3 regions of the Paenibacillus sp. FSL R7-0273 genome follow, and region 2 is predicted to be linked to each of the others. Evidence: riboswitches for the same ligand, from Rfam matches in the RefSeq annotation. Region 2 holds a riboswitch; each other region holds the start of a gene.
What was found. A riboswitch is a leader RNA that binds a small molecule or an ion and turns the genes downstream of it on or off. The one in region 2 is predicted to bind thiamine pyrophosphate.

Region 1 (5,962 bases), 2.8 Mb from region 2:
GTTCATGAACCTGCTGTAATCAGCCCGGGATTCCTTCAGGTTCTCTTCCCCGGCAACCAGCACCAGCTCGTAATAGTCAGGCACACCAAACGCGGTGGGATCGATTGAGGTGACAGGGTGCTGCTCCTTGGCCAGAATCAGCTGCTCATGATTAATGAAGCCGCCGATTATCGCATCGACCCGGCCGGTTGTAATCGCCGGAATCAGATCAAAGCCGACATCGACCATATTCAGTGACTGCGGATCGCCCCCGTCATGCTCCACCATCGTCCGCAGCATGGCTTCATAGAGCGGAATGGAGGAATAACCCGCGGTTTTGCCGGCTAAATCTCCGGGTGCTGTAATTCCGCTGTCAGCAGGGACGAGCAGGTGATTAAGCGGATGCCGGACGAGAGCGGCTAGCGAAACGACCGGAATCTGCTCCGAGCGGGCCATGAGCACCTGGGGCTGGTAGGTAAGAGCCAGATCAATCTTGCCTGCGGCTGCGAGCTTCAGTGCGTCATTGCTGTCCGCAGGCATCTGCAGCTCAACCTCCAGACCCTCCTCCTTGAAATATCCCTTCTCCTGCGCAGCATACAGGAAGGAGTGTACAGCGTTCGGGTACCAGTCGAGCATGACGGACAGCTCGCGCAGCTGTCCGCTGCTGCCGGAAGCTGCCGTTTTTGCTTCGCCGGTGCCCTGGTTATTTCCGCTGCAGCCGCTCACAGCTGCAAGCAGGCAGATCAGCAGCATGAGCAGACCGGCGCCGCGCAGGCGTCTTGACGATAATTTGGAATAATGGCGTAATAGGTTCATCTTCGCAAGCCTCTTTTCTTCAGAATAATGATTTCAACAATGCTGATACAGAGAAACAGCAGAACACCAAGTGCAGAGAGCAGGCCGACAGCGGCGAACAGCTCCGGGCTGTGCAGATTGCCGGCCATGCGGCGGCTATAGTAGCCGAGCCCCTGGCTGCCGCCAAGCCACTCCCCGATAGTTGCACCAATAACGCAGTAGACGATGGACAGCTTCAGTCCGGAGAAATAGGCGGGCAGCGCCAGCGGAATCTGGACTTTCGCCAGCAGCTGCAGGCGGCTTGCCCCGAGAGTCAGCAGCAGTTCCTTGTATTGCCCGCCGCTTTTATAAAGACCGTCATATGTACCTACAACGACCGGGAAAAAGGCTGTGAGAAACACAACAGCGATCTTGCCGCCGAGCGTATAGCCGAACCACATAATAAAAATGGGTGATAGGGCAAGCAGCGGAATGGTCTGGCTGACAATCAGCAGGGGATAGACAGCTTTGGCCAAAAGCGGCAGCAGATGCATCCCGGTGCCGAGCAGCGTGCCGCAGATCAAAGATAAGCCGAAGCCCAGCACAATCTCCTGCAGGGTTGCCGGAAGATGGCGGCCGAACAGCAGCTCACGCTGCTCGATTAAGGCGTTCCAGACCGATGAAGGTGCCGGGAGAATAAATGCCGGTACCTGCCCGTAACGAACGCCTGCTTCCCAGCAGAGCAATAGGAGCAGCACCAGCAGGACAGCAGGGGCATAGGTGGTGAGACGCCGCTTAATATGCACAGCTCTCATGCAGCCTCCGCTCCAGCTCCTCCCGCAGGGCAATGAACTGCGGCTGATAGAGGAGCTGTCCGTTTCTTGGCCGCGGCAGCGCGACCGTCATTTCCTGCAGCCCGCCTCCGCTGTGCATCAGATAGATCCGGTCGCTGAGCAGGAGAGCTTCCTCCAGATCATGGGTGATGAACAGCACCGTTCGTTCAAGCCCGGTCCAGAGGTCCAGCAGCCATTGCTGCAGCCCGCGCTTCGTCATCGCATCAAGCGCTCCAAAGGGCTCATCCAGCAGCAGCAATTCACATCCTGTAGAGAGAGTGCGGGCCAGGGCAGCCCGCTGGCGCATGCCGCCGGACAGCTCATGGGGATAAGCCGCCTCTGTACCGTCCAGGCCGAGGCTGTGCAGCAGACCGCGAATCTGCTGTACAGCCTCTTTTTTTGTAACGCCGGGCTTAAGCTCCCAGGGCAGCAGGCAGTTATCCAGCACCGTTCTCCAGGGCAGCAGTAGATCCTGCTGCGGCATATAGCCGACTCTGCCGAGCCTTGAAGAAGCTGTATGTGTCGGACCGCCGTCCAGGCTGATTTCTCCGCCTGTTGGTTCGAGCAGCCCTGCGAGGATTTTGAACAGGGTGCTTTTCCCGCAGCCGCTTGCCCCTGCGATAGAGATAAACTCACCCCGCCGGATCTTCATCGATAGCTCTGTGAATACAGGCGGCCGGTCCGCCGTATAGGCATAAGATAGATTAGAAACCGATAGCATAGCAGCTTGTTGACCTCCTTGAATGACGAGACACATTACACGCAAAAAAGACCCCTTGATTTCCGGAGGAAATAAAGAGGTCTGAAAGGTACAGTCGGGCAGGCTGGATAACAGCCGTTCTGTTCATTTCTGCTCCACTTCCCTCCGCTGGTATGATCCAGATCAGGTTCCAAGGGTCCGGAGCTTAAGCTCCGTCTCAGTCGGCCGACTCCCCTAGTGAAATAACAGGTCGATATGCAATTCGTAATTGCTAATTAATATACCATAACCTGGACGTTTGTAAAGAGAAGGCTTTCGGATTCTTCTTCTGAGGGAAAGGAATAGCCTGCTTTGGGCATGATAACTTTAATCTGTAACAGCTGACCACAGCACAAGGAGGAGATCACAATGAAAAAATGGGCGCTGGCGCCTCTGCTGCTGCTGGGCATTGTACTTACGGCATGCGGCAGCAATAATAATAATGCAGCTGAAGGAACAATAGGCGGCGCGGATGTAGCAGCTTCTCCTGCGGCCCGGAACAGCCTGGAAACGGTAAAGGCCTCCGGCAGGCTGAGAGTAGGCACCGAAGGCACGTACTCGCCGTTTACCTACCATGATGCGGACGGAACGCTAACCGGCTTTGACGTGGATATTGCCAGGGAGATAGCCAAACGGATCGGTGTGGAAGCGGAGTTTGTCGAGACCCAGTGGGACGGTATTTTTGCCGGAATGGATGCAGGGCGCTTTGATGCTATTTTTAATGAGGTGTCCATTACGGATGAGCGTAAGGTGAAATATGATTTCTCTGAACCTTATGTCGTATCCAAAGCGGTGCTGATTGTAGGGGAGGGGAACGGGGATATCAAAAGCTTTGCTGATCTCAAGGGCAAAAAAGCCGGGCAGTCGCTGACCAGCAACCTGTCTGACATCGCACGCGAGAACGGCGCGGAAATTGTGGCGATTGAAGGCTTCAATCAGGCGATAGACCTCCTGGTCTCCGGACGGATTGATGCTACGGTTAACGACGGCTTGTCCTTTCTGGATCTGAAGAAGCAGAAGCCGGACGTACAGATCAAGCAGGTAGATGAAATGGCTGAAGGCTCGCGGAGCGCTGCCGTTTTCCTGAAGGGCAATGAGGAGCTAGTGCAGGCGGTCGACGGGGCACTTGCAGCAATGAAGGAGGACGGGACCTATCTAGCCATTTCCGAGAAATATTTCGGGGCGGATGTCTCAAAATAATGGCTGAAGGAGCTCCCTGCGATGGATGACCGCAAGCTGCAAATATTTCTGGATTCGCTGCTGCCTCTGCTCAAGGCAGGAGTGGCTTATACGATTCCGCTGGCGCTGCTCTCCTTTATACTGGGACTGCTGCTTGCAGTGGCGACTGCGCTGGTGCGGATCTCTTCATGGCGGATTCCCGGGCTGATTGCCAGGTTTTATGTGTGGATCATCCGGGGGACTCCGCTGCTGGTACAGCTGTTTATTATTTTCTACGGATTGCCTGCCGCAGGTGTTGTGCTGGACCCGTTTACCGCTGCGGTTATCGGGTTCACGCTGAGTGTCGGTGCGTATTCGTCAGAAATTATCCGGGCCGCCGTATTATCGGTTCCCAAAGGGCAGTGGGAGGCGGCCTATTCCGTCGGGATGACCCGGGGGCAGGCGCTGCGCCGGATTATTCTGCCCCAGGCGGTGCGGGTGTCGGTTCCGCCGCTGTCGAATTCTTTTATCAGCCTCGTAAAAGACACCTCGCTCGCCGCAGGCATTACCTATGTGGAAATGTTCAGGACAGCCCAGCAGATTACCGCAACTACCTATGAGCCTTTGCTGCTCTATTGTGAAGCTGCGCTTTATTATCTGCTGTTCTGTTCCGTACTGTCAGTGGTGCAAAGCAGGCTGGAGAAACGGTTTGACCGTTACTCGGCCGGATAAGGAGGCGCAATATGATTGAGGTTCGCGGTCTGCATAAATCCTTTGGGCAGCTGCAGGTGCTGAAGGGAGTCGATCTGCGGCTTGAGCATGGCAAAGTCCTGGTCATCATTGGGCCCTCAGGCTCCGGCAAAACAACGCTGCTGCGCTGCTTCAATCTGCTTGAGATCCCGGATCAGGGAAGCTTGTCTATTGCCGGTCTTGAGCTCAGCTTCACAGACAATGTCAAGCTTGCCAGGAATGACGTGCTAAGCCTGCGGCAGAAGACAGGGATGGTATTCCAGTCCTATAACCTGTTTCCGCATATGACCGCGCTTGGCAATGTGGCAGAGGGCCAGATTACGGTGCAAAAGCGTTCACGGAAGGAAGCTGAAAAGCGCGGGCAGGAGCTTCTGGCTAAAGTTGGATTGTCTGACAAAGCAGGCGCATATCCGCACCAGCTGTCCGGCGGACAGCAGCAGCGCGTCGCTATTGCCCGGGCAATGGCGGCCGAGCCGGAGGTGCTGCTGTTTGACGAGCCGACCTCGGCGCTGGACCCCGAGCTGGTCGGTGAGGTGCTGAAGGTTATCCGGCAGCTGGCTGCGGAAGGCAGGACAATGATCATAGTGACCCATGAGATGCGGTTTGCCGCTGATGTTGCAGATACCATTATCCTGATGGATCAAGGTGTGATTCTGGAGCAGGGGACACCGCAGCAGGTGCTGCAGCAGTCTGGGAATCATCGTGTCCGGCAGTTTTTGAACAGAATAAAAGGGGAATCGGAGTGAAGTGAAAAGGCAGACCGGAATGACCGGTCTGCCTTTTGCGCTGTTGAAGGACCCATTGATGCTATGCGGGGGAGCACAGCAGAAGCGGCTGAATGTGTTTTTATATTATTTGCTTAGCTGCCAGGGGTGTTATCAAGGGATTTGAGGTATTCGAGCGCGTTGTAGAGCATGACTGCCGCCTCAGCACGGGTAATTTCACTTTTCGGATTAAATTTGCCGTTTGCGTCCAGCGTATTAATCTTGTACTTCAAAGAACGCTGGATGCTTCCCTGATAAGAGGGGTCCATCGAAGCCTCATCTGTGATATCCGCAGGCACCAGGTTGATAAGCGGCAGGCTGCCAGCCTTCTCTATACCCTGAACCAGCAGACTGGTGAACAGCTCCTTGGTGATTGGCTTAGACGGGTCAATATCCGCAGGAATTTCCACACCGTTATAGTGGGCATTAATAAAAGCCTCCGCATACCACGCGGTATCCTTTACCTTGCTGAAAATGCTGCTCGCAACAGGCGCTTTGTTGAAGCTAATGGCTGCGAGGCTCAGCTGGAGTCCGCCCGAGATAAACTGGATGCCCTGTGCTGTAGTCACTGTGGAGCCGGGCAGGAACTGGATGTCGGAAATCCCTTTAATAAGGCCCTGCGCCTTCAGCGAGTTAATCTTGTCTTTACCGGTCACATTATCGATATCCTTGAAGGTGCCGCCGGCCGCAAACATGGGACTCCCCAGCGAAAAAGAGAGGATTGATACCGTTGTCATCACTGCGAAAGCACGTTTTTTCAGGTTCATCACCATTCCACCTCTGTACGTAAGTTGGGCCGCTTGGCCGTTATCAACTATTGTAACGCAGCAGCAGGGGGAAAGGTTGCGGCAGAGCTTGCTTGCAGATCAATAAATTTTTACATATTCTCCTGAAAGAGCAGGTTGCGGTAAGGGTATTTGCTGTATCTGGTCTTGAACCGCAGCGCTACCCCAAGGTCTTCTATA
Region 2 (5,962 bases):
GCCGGAGCAAAATAGCTGTCAAAAATCAAACTAATTCCGTCCGGCCGAAGCCGCCCGCGGATACCCGGCCGAAGCTGCCCGCGGATACCCGCATTCTCCGGCCGAATGCTTCCTCATTCCGATTCCCGCGGCTTCCAGCGCACCAGCCACCGCTCGACTATAGCGATGATTGCGAACAGCACCAGACTCAGTAATACGATGATGGCAATGGCGACAAAGAGATTAGCTGTACGGTAGGCGGACTTCTGGAGCAGCATGTAGTAGCCCAGTCCCTTGTCAGCGCCAATCCATTCCGCGACGATTACGCCCATTACGGCATAGGTGGCAGAGATTTTGAGGCCGGAGAACAGGGCGGGCAGGGAGCCTGGCAGCTCCAGCTTGGTAAAGATCTTCCACTTGCCTGCGCCCGCCATCTTCATATAGTTCATCATCGTCCGGTCACTCTGCGCAAGGCCGCCCATGGCAGCGACGGCGACGGGGAAGAAGCAGACGAGGATGATCAGCATAATTTTCGGCATCAGGCCAAAGCCGAACCAGATCACCAGCAGCGGCGCGAGCGCAATGGAGGGCACATTCTGGCTGAGGATCAGCAGCGGATAGATGGCCCGTTTCAGCCAGGGCACCAGATGCAGCAGCAGCGCTACGATCAGCCCGACGCCTGCGCCGATCGGAAAGCCGATCAGGGTCAGGCGCAGCGTCGCAGCGGTGTGCGACCAGAGGCTGGCGGCATTATCCGCGGAAGCACGGGCGACCGCGCCCGGACCCGGCAGAAAAAACGGATCGATTGTAAATAATGATACCGCCGCCTGCCAGATCCCCAGAAACAATATGACCGCCACTAAGGGCGGCCATATTTGCCTGAAGGCTGATCTCACCGGTATTTCTCCGTCAGCTTGTCCATGCTGATGCCATTCGGGTTATGGGCGATTTTGATCTGGGAGATGATGCTTGGGCTGCCGGCAGCTACGAGCGCTTCGTGCATCTGGCGGACCACCTCGAGCAGCTCGGTAATATCACCTTCCATTGTCGTTTCAAGCGGGTTCACCTGATGCTTTACGCCCGATTTCTGAATGACTTCGATTGCTGTATCTACATAAGGAATGGAGTCCTCACCGTTCGGTGTTTTAGGGATAACCTGAATGCTAAGCAGTGTGTTTGCCACAATAATCAATCCTCTCAATATAATGTATTGGATATCAGCCGGCTCTCAATATAATCTTTATTCCGCCGGCAAAAACTCATTAGTAAACGTTGCCTCTACATCAAGCTGCTGGTCCAGCAGCTTCAGGTCATACATCCAGTCGGCGTAATTCTGCCAGATTTCGGCCTTCTGCTCACCCCAGCGGGCGGCGTCATCCTTGTACTTGGGGCTGAGCCATTTCTGGCTGGCCAGGACAAGCTCAGGATCAAGATCCGGCACGGCTTTGATCAGAATATCAGCTGCCGCTTCCGGCTGGTCAATCGCGTACTGGTATCCCTTCGACGTCGCTTTGAGGAAGGCCTTCACCAGCTCCGGCCGCCCGGCGATTTCCTTCTCGCTGGTAGTCAGGATCGGCGTGTAGTAATCCAGCTGCGGCGCGTAATCCTTGAGGTAGAGCATATCCAGCGGCTCACCGCGCAGCTCGGCCTCAATTCCGGTCCAGGCATAGAAGATCCAGGCGAAATCAATATCGCGCTTCACAGCCGTGAAATAATCAGCTTCACCGATGTTCACCTGCTTGACCTTCTTCACGTCCCCGCCTTCCGGGTCCATGATGGCCTTCATGGCTGCTTCCTCAGCCGGCGAGCCCCAGCCGCCGTAGATTTTGCCTTCAAAATCCTTAGGGGATGTTATATTACGGTCCTTCGGTGCAGCGAACCCGGAAGTATTATGCTGAATGATGGCGGCAACGGATACAAGCGGCACATTCTGCAGGCGGGCCAGCGTCAGTGCCTCCTGGGCGCTGATCCCGAAGGCGGCCTCGCCCGAAATCACCATCGTATCGGCTCCGGCGGCGCCCGGCTGGACAATCTCTACATCAAGGCCTTCCTCTTCGTAATACCCCAGCTCTTTGGCCGCATACAGGCCGGTATGATTCGTGTTCGGCGTCCAATCCAGTGCGACCTTAATCTTGGTAAGCTCAGCCGGCGCATCCGCAGCTGTTCCTGCAGAAGCTTCCGGAGAAGCGTTACCTCCGGCAGTGTTCCCCCCGTTACCTCCGTTTGCCCCGTTGCTGCCGCATCCGGCAATGGCCAGGGCCAGCATGCAGGTCAGGCTGAGCATCAAGCTTTTTTTGACTCCCATTTCCCTTTATTCACTCCTTCCAGCAATCCCTAGTCTTCTCTTTTCTAAATCTGATATGCAAAAAAGCGCCCCGATTCATCGGGACGCCAGTCAGTTGCGCAAGGCTGCAGGCTCCGGCCTCAGGGGCCGGGAAGCAATTAAAGATTCCTACGCTGGCATTATCCAGATCAGGTATAAGGGTCAGTATCTTATGGGATACAATCTCAGCCGGCCAATTCCAGCACCCCTGGTTCTATGAAGTTATCGGGTATTGCTTATTCTACGCTGTATTATAGACGCACGGCCTGGGGTTGTCCAGTAGCAATCTCCCTACTCCTTGGAGTAATACCGCTTCCTGCGGCGGCTGCGGATGCTGGTTCTCAGCTCCTTCAGTGTCATGAAAATGCTGACTGAAATCCCTGTAAACGTGACGAACAGCGCGAGATACTCAAAAGGTGAGTATTCCAGCAGCTTGCTCCAGTCAATCGGAGCCTTCAGGTCCTCAATGACCTGGTTCATCCCGTAAATCCCGCTGACCACCGTAAATATAGTAAGAATCATCAGCAGCGTATCCCGGCGTTTAGCCTGGAATTTATCCTGATACTGGAACAGGTCGTCAAGGGTCATCTTCACTTCACCGAACAAGGCGTCATTGCCGTAAACCTTCCGCAGCTGGAAAAAAATCTCCCGGCCCTGCGACTGCGAAATCAGCTCGATAAAATAGAATTTGGCCGAAAATTTATTGATCAGAAAGATCAGATTCTCAATCTCATCATAGTCGCGGTCAATGCGCAGGCGGGAATGCAGGTTGGACAGCTTCAGCAGCACGATTTTGTGAAAAAGGCTCAGCAGCAGCCCGTAGTAATACTCCCCGTACATCTGGTTAGCCAGCTGGACAGCGATCTCCGGCTTAGCCTTGCTCAGACAGCAAAAGGTCTGCTCATTGGTCATGTAAAAGGTATCAGGGCCCCAGCGGCTATAGGAGTGCTCCCTGCAATAATCGGCTATATAGTCCGGATTGCTGGCACTCATATAAGGCTGGCCGTTTCCGTCCAGCCCGTCCAGCTGGGCGGCACGGAACTTCAAATCTATTCCGATTTCTTCCTCATCCCCGTGCTCCAAACCGTAGAATCCCTGAACCATCATCCGCTCATCGACAAAGAAGGGCAGGGTTTCAAAGTAAGCGCCGTCCAGCTCTGACTGGTCCAGAAACGGCTTCAGGCTGGGCACGAGGTAATCGAACACAAAATCCTCGACCTGATCATAGGATTTATCGCCGTACTGAACGGAGGTTCCCTTATCCTGCAGGTTGGCATCCTCCAGTGTACGGAACCGGTCTGCGAATTCCAGAGCTACACTGAACGGCAGCGTATCCTCCTCAATGCGGACCCTTATGGTCACAAAGCCCAGCTGAAACGGGCAGAGGAACATATCGGTCGACAGCACCTTGAAGGCGATGGAGCGGCCGGGCATTTCCAGACTGCAGGAAAGGTCATTGGCCTTGGAGAAGCGCCGGAAGGAGTCCTTATCCTTTTCCCGGGGAAACAGCACATGGGCTGCAAAGGGGAGGTAGCTGCGCTCCATTTTTTCATGTGACACGCAGTATCCCTCTCCGTAATAAGCATCCTCAAGCTCCTTGTTATCCAGAAAAAAGCGTGTGAAGCCGTCCTGCTTAAGCTGCCGGATCAGCTTGTCATCCTCACCGTTTTTAATGGAGAAGGGAAAAATAAACTGCAGCAGTGCAGTATGTAGCGCCGGTTCGGGAGATTCAGCGAAAACCTTAGTCATAAGCAGGTACCACCTTATTTTTCAGAATATCAGTATGTGTAGTATTACCCTAACCTGCAGACAGCCACGCTAAGCGGAGCCGGCACAGCGGTGTCCGTTCATCGTTTTGTCCCGGATTCAATGTGATTGAAGGGGGTACACTATAGTAAGCACAATTAATTGTATGATAAATCCAAACTGTGAATGCGGATATATAAATATATATCTGCGTGATTTCTGAAAGGAGCTATTTCGTCAATGAATAACAATGAGCTGGAGCAGACTATCATCAAGGCGCTGGATGACAACAAGTTCGGGTCCTTCGGCACGATCGAAGCCGGCAACAAACCTAAGGTGCGTTATATGGCGGTATTTCATGACGGACTGAATATTTATCTGGCTACCAATCGCAAAACACACAAGGTGGAGGAGCTGAAGGACAACCCGAATGCTTTTCTGCTGCTTGGATATGAGCAGGGCGGCGGCAAGGATGTGCTTGAGATTGAAGCCACGGTAGATGTCAGCAAAGACGACAGCCTGCGCACAAAGGTCTGGAGCAAGTCACTGGAGGAATGGTTCAAGGGACCGGAGGATCCGGATTATGTGGTGCTTGAGCTGAAGCCGACACGGATTGAGTATATGGGCAAAAATAAAGAGCATGGCGTATGGCAGCCATCCGTTTCGGCAGGGAGATAACAGCTTCCGGCACAGGCGGATTTAGCAGCTACGACCACCAGCCACCTGCAGCCACCCGGCTCTGCAGGTGGCTTTTTGCAGGGATAGGATAAGGCTGTCATTTTACGCCGGCGCATAGTTGAAAATTGGCAAATCATGATATAATGGCTACACTAAAGGTTCGACATTTGATGCGAGGGAGGATGTCTATGAACTGTAGGGACTGCTCTGCGATAGAGCCGGTGGAGGATGAGGGACAAATCCGGTTTATGCCGTGTACCTTTGTGCTTGCCTCCGCTTTAAGATCTTCAGGAGTAGAGTTCACAGGGGTGAAGAATACGGGAACGATTCCCTATGCTTCGAGAGAGGCGCTTTTTGAGCTGCTGAAGCTGCTGGATATCCTGCAGAAGCAGACGGATACATCGCTGAAGCTTTGTATAAGCGGCAAGTCAGGCAGCCTGACGGCAGAGCGCTGGGTTTCCCTGGAGCAGTTAGAAATAAGATTTGCCAATGACAATCTTATCTCCATCATTTCCAATCATGATTTTACCAGCCACCTGCAGCCTATTGTAGATTTTTCTGAAGAGATTGTCGGCTTTGAGCTGCTGCTGCGTCCGCTTCCTGAAGGGAGCGCCTTTCAGCCCTACGAGCTGTTTGAAATTGCCCGTCAGACCGGCTTTCATTCCTTCCTGGACCGTGCTGCACGGATTTCAGCGATTGAGACCAGTGCGAGACTGCTGCCGAGAGGCATCAAGCGTTTCGTTAATTTTTTGCCGTCTTCCATTTATAATCCTAATTTTTGTCTGACCCACACCTTTGAGACGATTGCCCGGCTGGATCAGGACCCGGAGGATTTTGTGTTCGAGGTGGTGGAGACAGAGAAGATCAGTAACATGGGGCATCTGCAGGCGATTTTCGCCGAATACCGGAGACAGGGAATGCGGGTCGCGCTGGATGATGTCGGCGCCGGATACTCGACCGTTGAGGTCATGTCCAGCCTCCAGCCGGATTATGTAAAGATTGACCGTAATCTGATCAGCTACTGTGATCAGGATGCACGCAAGCAAAAGACGATTCACGATATCGTCAGCCGTGCCGGATCCTTCGGGGCCAGTGTGCTGGCCGAAGGCATTGAACGGCGCGAAGAATTCCAGTATTGCCGGGATATCGGCATTGAGCTGGCCCAGGGCTATCTCTTCGGCAAACCGCAGGACAAGCCGCCGGCACATTTCGGGTTCAGCGCATAATAAGCAGGAT
Region 3 (5,962 bases), 2.0 Mb from region 2:
GCCGGACAATAAGAATACGGCCCTGGTGCACAATGATTCCTTTGACGGCAATGATAATGCTCCTGGAATTTCTGGTCATATAGGTTCTGCCTCCTTCATGCCTGCTCCTGTTCATCCTGATACATTATATCCGCACTTTACGCCGGCAACGACTGATTTTTTTGTTTGGCCGGCTTTTAACTGTGGTAAGTAACATAGCGTAGACCTAAAGTGCCTGAGATCAGCGCATAAACCAGCAATCCTTAGCCATCCTAAAACGATGAATGACTTCGAGAAGTGCAAAAGCGAAAGGAGAATGGATCATGCCAGAAAATCAAGAAGCCAAGAAAACGTTGCCTCCGCAGGTGCAGGACAAGCAGCCGGGAATCGAAAGTGAGATGAATCCGCTGCCGGAGTTTGAAACCTCCGAATATAAAGCGGCCGGCAAGCTGCTGGGCAAGGCAGCGCTTATTACCGGGGGAGACAGCGGAATCGGGCGTGCGGTAGCCGTGCATTTTGCCAAGGAGGGTGCTGATGTCGTTATTTCCTATCTGAATGAGCATAGCGACGCAGAGGAGACGAAACGCCAAGTGGAGCAGGAGGGCCGCAAGTGTATTCTGATTGCCGGTGACATCGGTGTAGAAGCCTTCTGCCAGGACCTGATCAACAAGACGGTAGAAGGGCTCGGTAAGCTGGATATTCTGATCAACAATGCTGCCGAACAGCATCCGCAGGACAAGATTGAGGACATTACCTCGGAACAGCTGGAGCGGACCTTCCGTACTAATATATTCTCAATGTTTTATTTAACCAAAGCAGCCATGCCTCATCTGAAAAAAGGTTCAACAATCATTAACACAACTTCGATTACGGCCTACCGCGGTAATCAGCAGCTGCTGGACTATTCGTCCACCAAAGGGGCGATTCTCAGCTTCACCCGCTCCCTGTCGATGAATCTGGCTGAAAAAGGCATCCGGGTCAATGCTGTGGCTCCGGGTCCGATCTGGACTCCGCTGATTCCATCCACCTTTGATGCGAAAAAAGTGAGCGAGTTCGGGGGCACGCAGCCGATGAAGCGTCCGGGACAGCCGGAGGAGCTGGCACCAGCCTATGTCTATCTGGCTTCCAGTGATTCTTCCTATGTCAGCGGCCAGGTCATTCATGTTAACGGCGGAGAGATTATTAACGGCTGATGTCCGGAGCCATCCAAACGATTATGTAACAAGCAGCAGAGAGTGCGCCAATTGGTGCACTCTCTGCTGCTTTATATGCAGACTGCGGAATATTATGCCGCTTAACCTAGATTTTTCATGCAAAATAGTGTTAATATATACGAAGTCAGCAACAGAATATGAATTTGTCACTAGGGGTGCCGCAAGGCTGAGACGAACGTACGTTTAGTTCGGACCCTTTGAACCTGATCTGGTTTATACCAGCGTAGGAAAGTGGATAAGCATTGTATTGCAGCGCATACGGTCCGGAAATCCGGCTGTTTTTCTGTATACTGTTTTCACCGCCTCCTGCCTGGAGGCGGTTTTTTTTGTGTTTTTAAAGAAAAGGGAGGTGGACGTACTGGCCGAAATTCATCTGCTCTCAGACGGAAAGCTTGCCGCGGAGCCGTTTGCTGTTCTCGCAGCAGCTGTTCATCCGCAGGTAGACTACATTCATTTACGTGAAAAAAAGCTATCGGCGCGCGGGCTGTATCAAATGGCCGTAGGCTTGCTCCGTGCCGGTGTACCGGCCGGTAAATTGATCATCAATGACCGGCTGGATGTGGCAATGGCTGTGGGGGCAGCAGGTGTACAGCTGGCCTGGCACAGCCTGCCTGCCGCTCCAGCCCGGCTGGCAGCGGGCGCTACCCTGCGGCTTGGCTCCTCCGTGCATTCGGTCCAGGAGATTAGGGACGCAGGCTGCCAAGGGGCAGATTACTGCCTCTTCGGGCATGTGTATCCTTCAACCAGCAAGCCCGGCCTGAGGGAGCGAGGCTTGGCCCAGCTGAAAGAGGCTGTGCTTGCCGCCGGGGTTCCGGTTATTGCATTGGGGGGAATTACGCCGGATAATGCGCCGGAGGTCCTGCAGGCTGGCGCAGCGGGAATAGCAGTGATGTCCGGTATATGCGGTGCAGATGATCCGTTTGCAGCTTCACAAGCCTACCGGAACGCAGTGACGGGAGCTGCCGCCAAAGGAGGTGAGAAGGCATGAATCTGATCGTCAACGGCAAAGCGGCAAATTACAGTGAGGATTGCCGTACAGTAGCTGATTTGCTTAGTCTGCCTGAATGGAACAGGAGACTGGTCATTGTAGAGCTGAACGGCGAGATTGTTGCCAAGGAGCATCACGGTGCTTATCTGTTGAATGAAGGAGACCGGATTGAGGTCGTGCATTTTGTGGGAGGCGGCTAATCCCGTTTACATGCCGGGTACAAATTTTAAATACAGGAGGCAATTCAGATGTCAGATCCTTTCGTAATCGGAGGCCGCTCCTTATCGAGCAGGCTGTTTATCGGAACCGGCAAATACAGCCGGAACACTCTTATTCCGGAGGTGGTGGAGGCTTCGGGCTCAGAGGTCATTACAGTAGCGCTCAGACGTGTGGACCCAAACAGTAATGATAATATTATCAGCCATATCCCGGACAGCATGACCCTGCTTCCTAATACCTCCGGTGCACGTACTGCCGAGGAAGCTGTCCGTATTGCCAGACTGGCCAAGGCTTCCGGTCTCGGCAACTGGGTTAAGATTGAAGTAATCAATGATCAGAAATACCTGCTGCCCGATAATGCGGAAACGATCCGTGCCACGGAAATTCTGGCGGCTGAAGGCTTTGTGGTGCTTCCTTATATGAGCCCTGACTTGTCTGCGGCCCTCCGTATGCAAAAGGCGGGTGCTGCCGCAGTTATGCCGCTTGGATCGCCTATAGGCACAAACCGGGGGCTAAAAACCTTGGAGCTGCTGCGCATTCTGATAGCTGAAGTAGAGCTTCCGGTCATTGTTGATGCCGGAATCGGCCGGCCGTCTGAGGCAGCGGAAGCGATGGAGCTGGGCGCTGCTGCTGTGCTGCTCAATACGGCCATCGCCACTGCACGCGATCCGCTGCTCATGGCCTCGGCATTCCGTGATGCTGTAGCTGCAGGCCGTAAGGCCTACCTGGCTGGACTGGGTCCCGTAGAGGAGACTGCATCGGCATCATCGCCATTAACGGGTTTTCTTGGCTGACAGTGACAGAATCAGGAACCGGCGAAAAGGAGGAGTACCATGGGTTTTTACGAGACTGCACACGCTCTTGGCCATCAGGTGAATGCAGGAATGTGGGGGCAATTTAACAAAGAAGATGTAAGGCGTTCGCTCCGCAAAGAGCAGCTGGATGAGCATGATCTGCAGGTTCTGCTGTCTCCTGCAGCAGGGGATTGTCTGGAGGAGATGGCCCGGCAGGCCAGAAGTCTGACCCGTTCGCATTTCGGACATGTCATGCAGCTTTTTACACCGATGTATCTTGCAGATTTCTGCATAAATCACTGCACGTACTGCAGCTTCAGCTCTATTTATGATTTTCCGAGAAAAAAGCTTAGTCCTGAAGAGGTTAGACGGGAGGCAGAGGCGATAGCGGCTACCGGAATCCGGCATATTCTTATTCTGACAGGTGAATCGCGGACGGAAAGCCCGGTTTCTTATCTCAAGGAATGTGTGAGGATACTAAAGGAATTTTTCTCTTCTGTCAGTATTGAAGTGAATCCTTTGTCTGAGGGTGAATACAAGGAGCTTAAGGAAGCCGGTGTAGACGGATTAACCTTGTATCAGGAAGTTTACCATGAGGAGACCTACAGCAAGCTGCATGTCAAAGGTCCCAAAAAAATCTACCGCAACCGCCTGGATGCGCCTGAGCGGGGCTGCCGGGCAGGATTCCGGGTGGTAAATATCGGAGCGCTGCTGGGGATGTATGACTGGCGGCAGGAAGCTTTCTTTACCGCCATGCATGCGAGATACCTGCAGGACAAGTACCCGGAGTGTGAAATCGGGCTGTCTGCTCCGCGTTTCCGCCCTTTTCTTGGAGAGTATGATTCCGGACATATCGTAACCGACCGGGCTCTGGTACAGATTATTCTGGCCTACCGCCTGTTCCTCCCCCGGGCAGGCATAACCCTGTCCACACGTGAGCCGTCCGCGCTAAGAGACCGTCTGATCCATCTGGGCGTAACCAAAATGTCTGCCGGGGTATCCACTGAAGTTGGAGGCCATACACAGCAGGGAGGCACTCCGCAGTTTGAAATTTCCGACGGACGGAGTGTGCATGAAATCTCCGAGATGCTCAAAGCAAACAGCCTGCAGCCGGTTTATAAGGACTGGGATATGCTTGATGCCGGAATATACTAAACATGGCATATATAGTCCGGGATAGGGTAGTTCAATTTTAAAGTAAACCCTTTCATGCACGGCAGAGTGTGATATGATAATACTAATTGTATCAGCCTTAAGACAACCTGCAATGGATGAGAGGAGCCGGAATGAAGATGCGGAATTTTGAAGAAAGCATTTATAATCTGATCGTAGAGACCTCCACGAATTTGCCTGGTGATGTGCGCAGAGCCGTTGCCAAGGGACGTGCACTGGAAGACCGTGCCACCCGCTCGGGCCTTGCCCTGACAACAATCGCCCGCAATATCGGCATGGCCGAGCTTCAGGTATCACCGATCTGCCAGGATACGGGGATGCCGACCTTTATCATTCATACGCCTGTAGGCGTTAATCAGATTGAGATGAAGAAGGATATCCATAGTGCGGTTATCCGGGCTACCAAGAACGGAAAGCTGCGGCCCAATTCAGTGGATTCGCTGACCGGGGAAAACAGCGGTGACAATCTGGGCGCCGGAACACCAGTCATTCATTTTGAGCAATGGGAAGAAGAGAATATAGACGTAAGGCTTATTCTCAAAGGCGGCGGCTGTGAGAATAAGAATATCCAGTACAGCCTTCCCGCCGAGCTTGAGGGCCTGGGCAAGGCGGGCCGGGATCTGGACGGTATCCGTAAATGTATCCTGCATGCCGTGTATCAGGCGCAGGGTCAGGGCTGCAGCGCCGGCTTTATCGGCGTCGGCATCGGCGGAGACCGGACAACCGGTTATGAGCTGGCCAAAAAACAGCTGTTCCGCAAGGTTGAAGATACGAACCCGGTGGAGGATCTGGCCAAGCTGGAGAATTATATTATGGAGAATGCGAACAAGCTGGGAATCGGTACGATGGGCTTTGGCGGTGAAGTCACCCTCCTCGGCTGTAAGATCGGTGTGATGAACCGCCTTCCGGCCAGCTTTTTCGTCTCGGTTGCCTATAACTGCTGGGCCTTCCGCCGCCAGGGCATTCTGGTTGAGCCTGCCACAGGTGAGATCAGGGACTGGCTCTATGAGAGCGGTACAGGCATCTCTGTCGATGAAGCGGGCGCGCCGGTTCCTGTGCCCGTCACTGCACATCCGGCTGCTGCCGAAGCCGGCGTTACTCCAGGGGATGCTGTAATTACGTCAGCACCTGCAATTGCAGCAGCGGAGGCTTCGGCCCCGGCTGAGCCTGATATCGCTGCAGCTGAGGGTTCACGTGAGGTACGGCTGACTACACCGGTCAGCGAAGAGGATATCCGCAGCCTGCGGGTCGGTGATGTTGTGATTCTGTCCGGAGAAATGCATACCGGACGTGACGCACTGCATAAATACCTGATGGATCATGACGCGCCGGTCGATCTGAACGGAGCGGTCATCTATCACTGCGGCCCTGTTATGCTGAAGGACGATGAAGGGTGGCATGTTAAGGCGGCAGGACCGACTACCAGTATCCGCGAGGAGCCTTACCAGGGCGATATTATCAAGAAATTCGGCATCCGCGCAGTAATCGGCAAGGGAGGAATGGGTCCCAAGACGCTCAAGGCGCTGCAGGAGCATGGCGGGGTATACCTGAATGCGATCGGCGGAGCAGCACAGTACTATGCGGAATGCATTAAA

Region 1: another riboswitch for thiamine pyrophosphate. It lies ahead of R70723_RS13530 (ABC transporter ATP-binding protein); the one in region 2 lies ahead of R70723_RS01770 (ABC transporter substrate-binding protein).
Region 3: another riboswitch for thiamine pyrophosphate. It lies ahead of R70723_RS10175 (thiamine phosphate synthase); the one in region 2 lies ahead of R70723_RS01770 (ABC transporter substrate-binding protein).

What each region holds. Positions count from the first base shown of each region.
Region 1 is NZ_CP009283.1:3,158,978-3,164,939, forward strand. Features, by position in the region: gene R70723_RS13520 (ABC transporter substrate-binding protein) at 1-795, opposite strand, end outside; gene R70723_RS13525 (ABC transporter permease) at 792-1,568, opposite strand; gene R70723_RS13530 (ABC transporter ATP-binding protein) at 1,549-2,307, opposite strand; TPP riboswitch at 2,430-2,532, opposite strand; gene R70723_RS13535 (amino acid ABC transporter substrate-binding protein) at 2,695-3,525, shown strand; gene R70723_RS13540 (amino acid ABC transporter permease) at 3,547-4,215, shown strand; gene R70723_RS13545 (amino acid ABC transporter ATP-binding protein) at 4,227-4,979, shown strand; gene R70723_RS13550 (S-layer homology domain-containing protein) at 5,093-5,764, opposite strand; gene R70723_RS13555 (hypothetical protein) at 5,875-5,962, opposite strand, start outside.
Region 2 is NZ_CP009283.1:402,124-408,085, forward strand. Features, by position in the region: gene R70723_RS01760 (ABC transporter permease) at 114-875, opposite strand; gene R70723_RS01765 (thiamine-binding protein) at 872-1,162, opposite strand; gene R70723_RS01770 (ABC transporter substrate-binding protein) at 1,220-2,284, opposite strand; TPP riboswitch at 2,412-2,522, opposite strand; gene R70723_RS01775 (hypothetical protein) at 2,594-4,051, opposite strand; gene R70723_RS01780 (pyridoxamine 5'-phosphate oxidase family protein) at 4,289-4,726, shown strand; gene R70723_RS01785 (EAL domain-containing protein) at 4,915-5,952, shown strand.
Region 3 is NZ_CP009283.1:2,396,872-2,402,833, forward strand. Features, by position in the region: gene R70723_RS10165 (NUDIX hydrolase) at 1-79, opposite strand, end outside; gene R70723_RS10170 (SDR family oxidoreductase) at 303-1,172, shown strand; TPP riboswitch at 1,335-1,440, shown strand; gene R70723_RS10175 (thiamine phosphate synthase) at 1,522-2,181, shown strand; gene thiS (sulfur carrier protein ThiS) at 2,178-2,381, shown strand; gene R70723_RS10185 (thiazole synthase) at 2,430-3,194, shown strand; gene thiH (2-iminoacetate synthase ThiH) at 3,234-4,349, shown strand; gene R70723_RS10195 (fumarate hydratase) at 4,487-5,962, shown strand, end outside.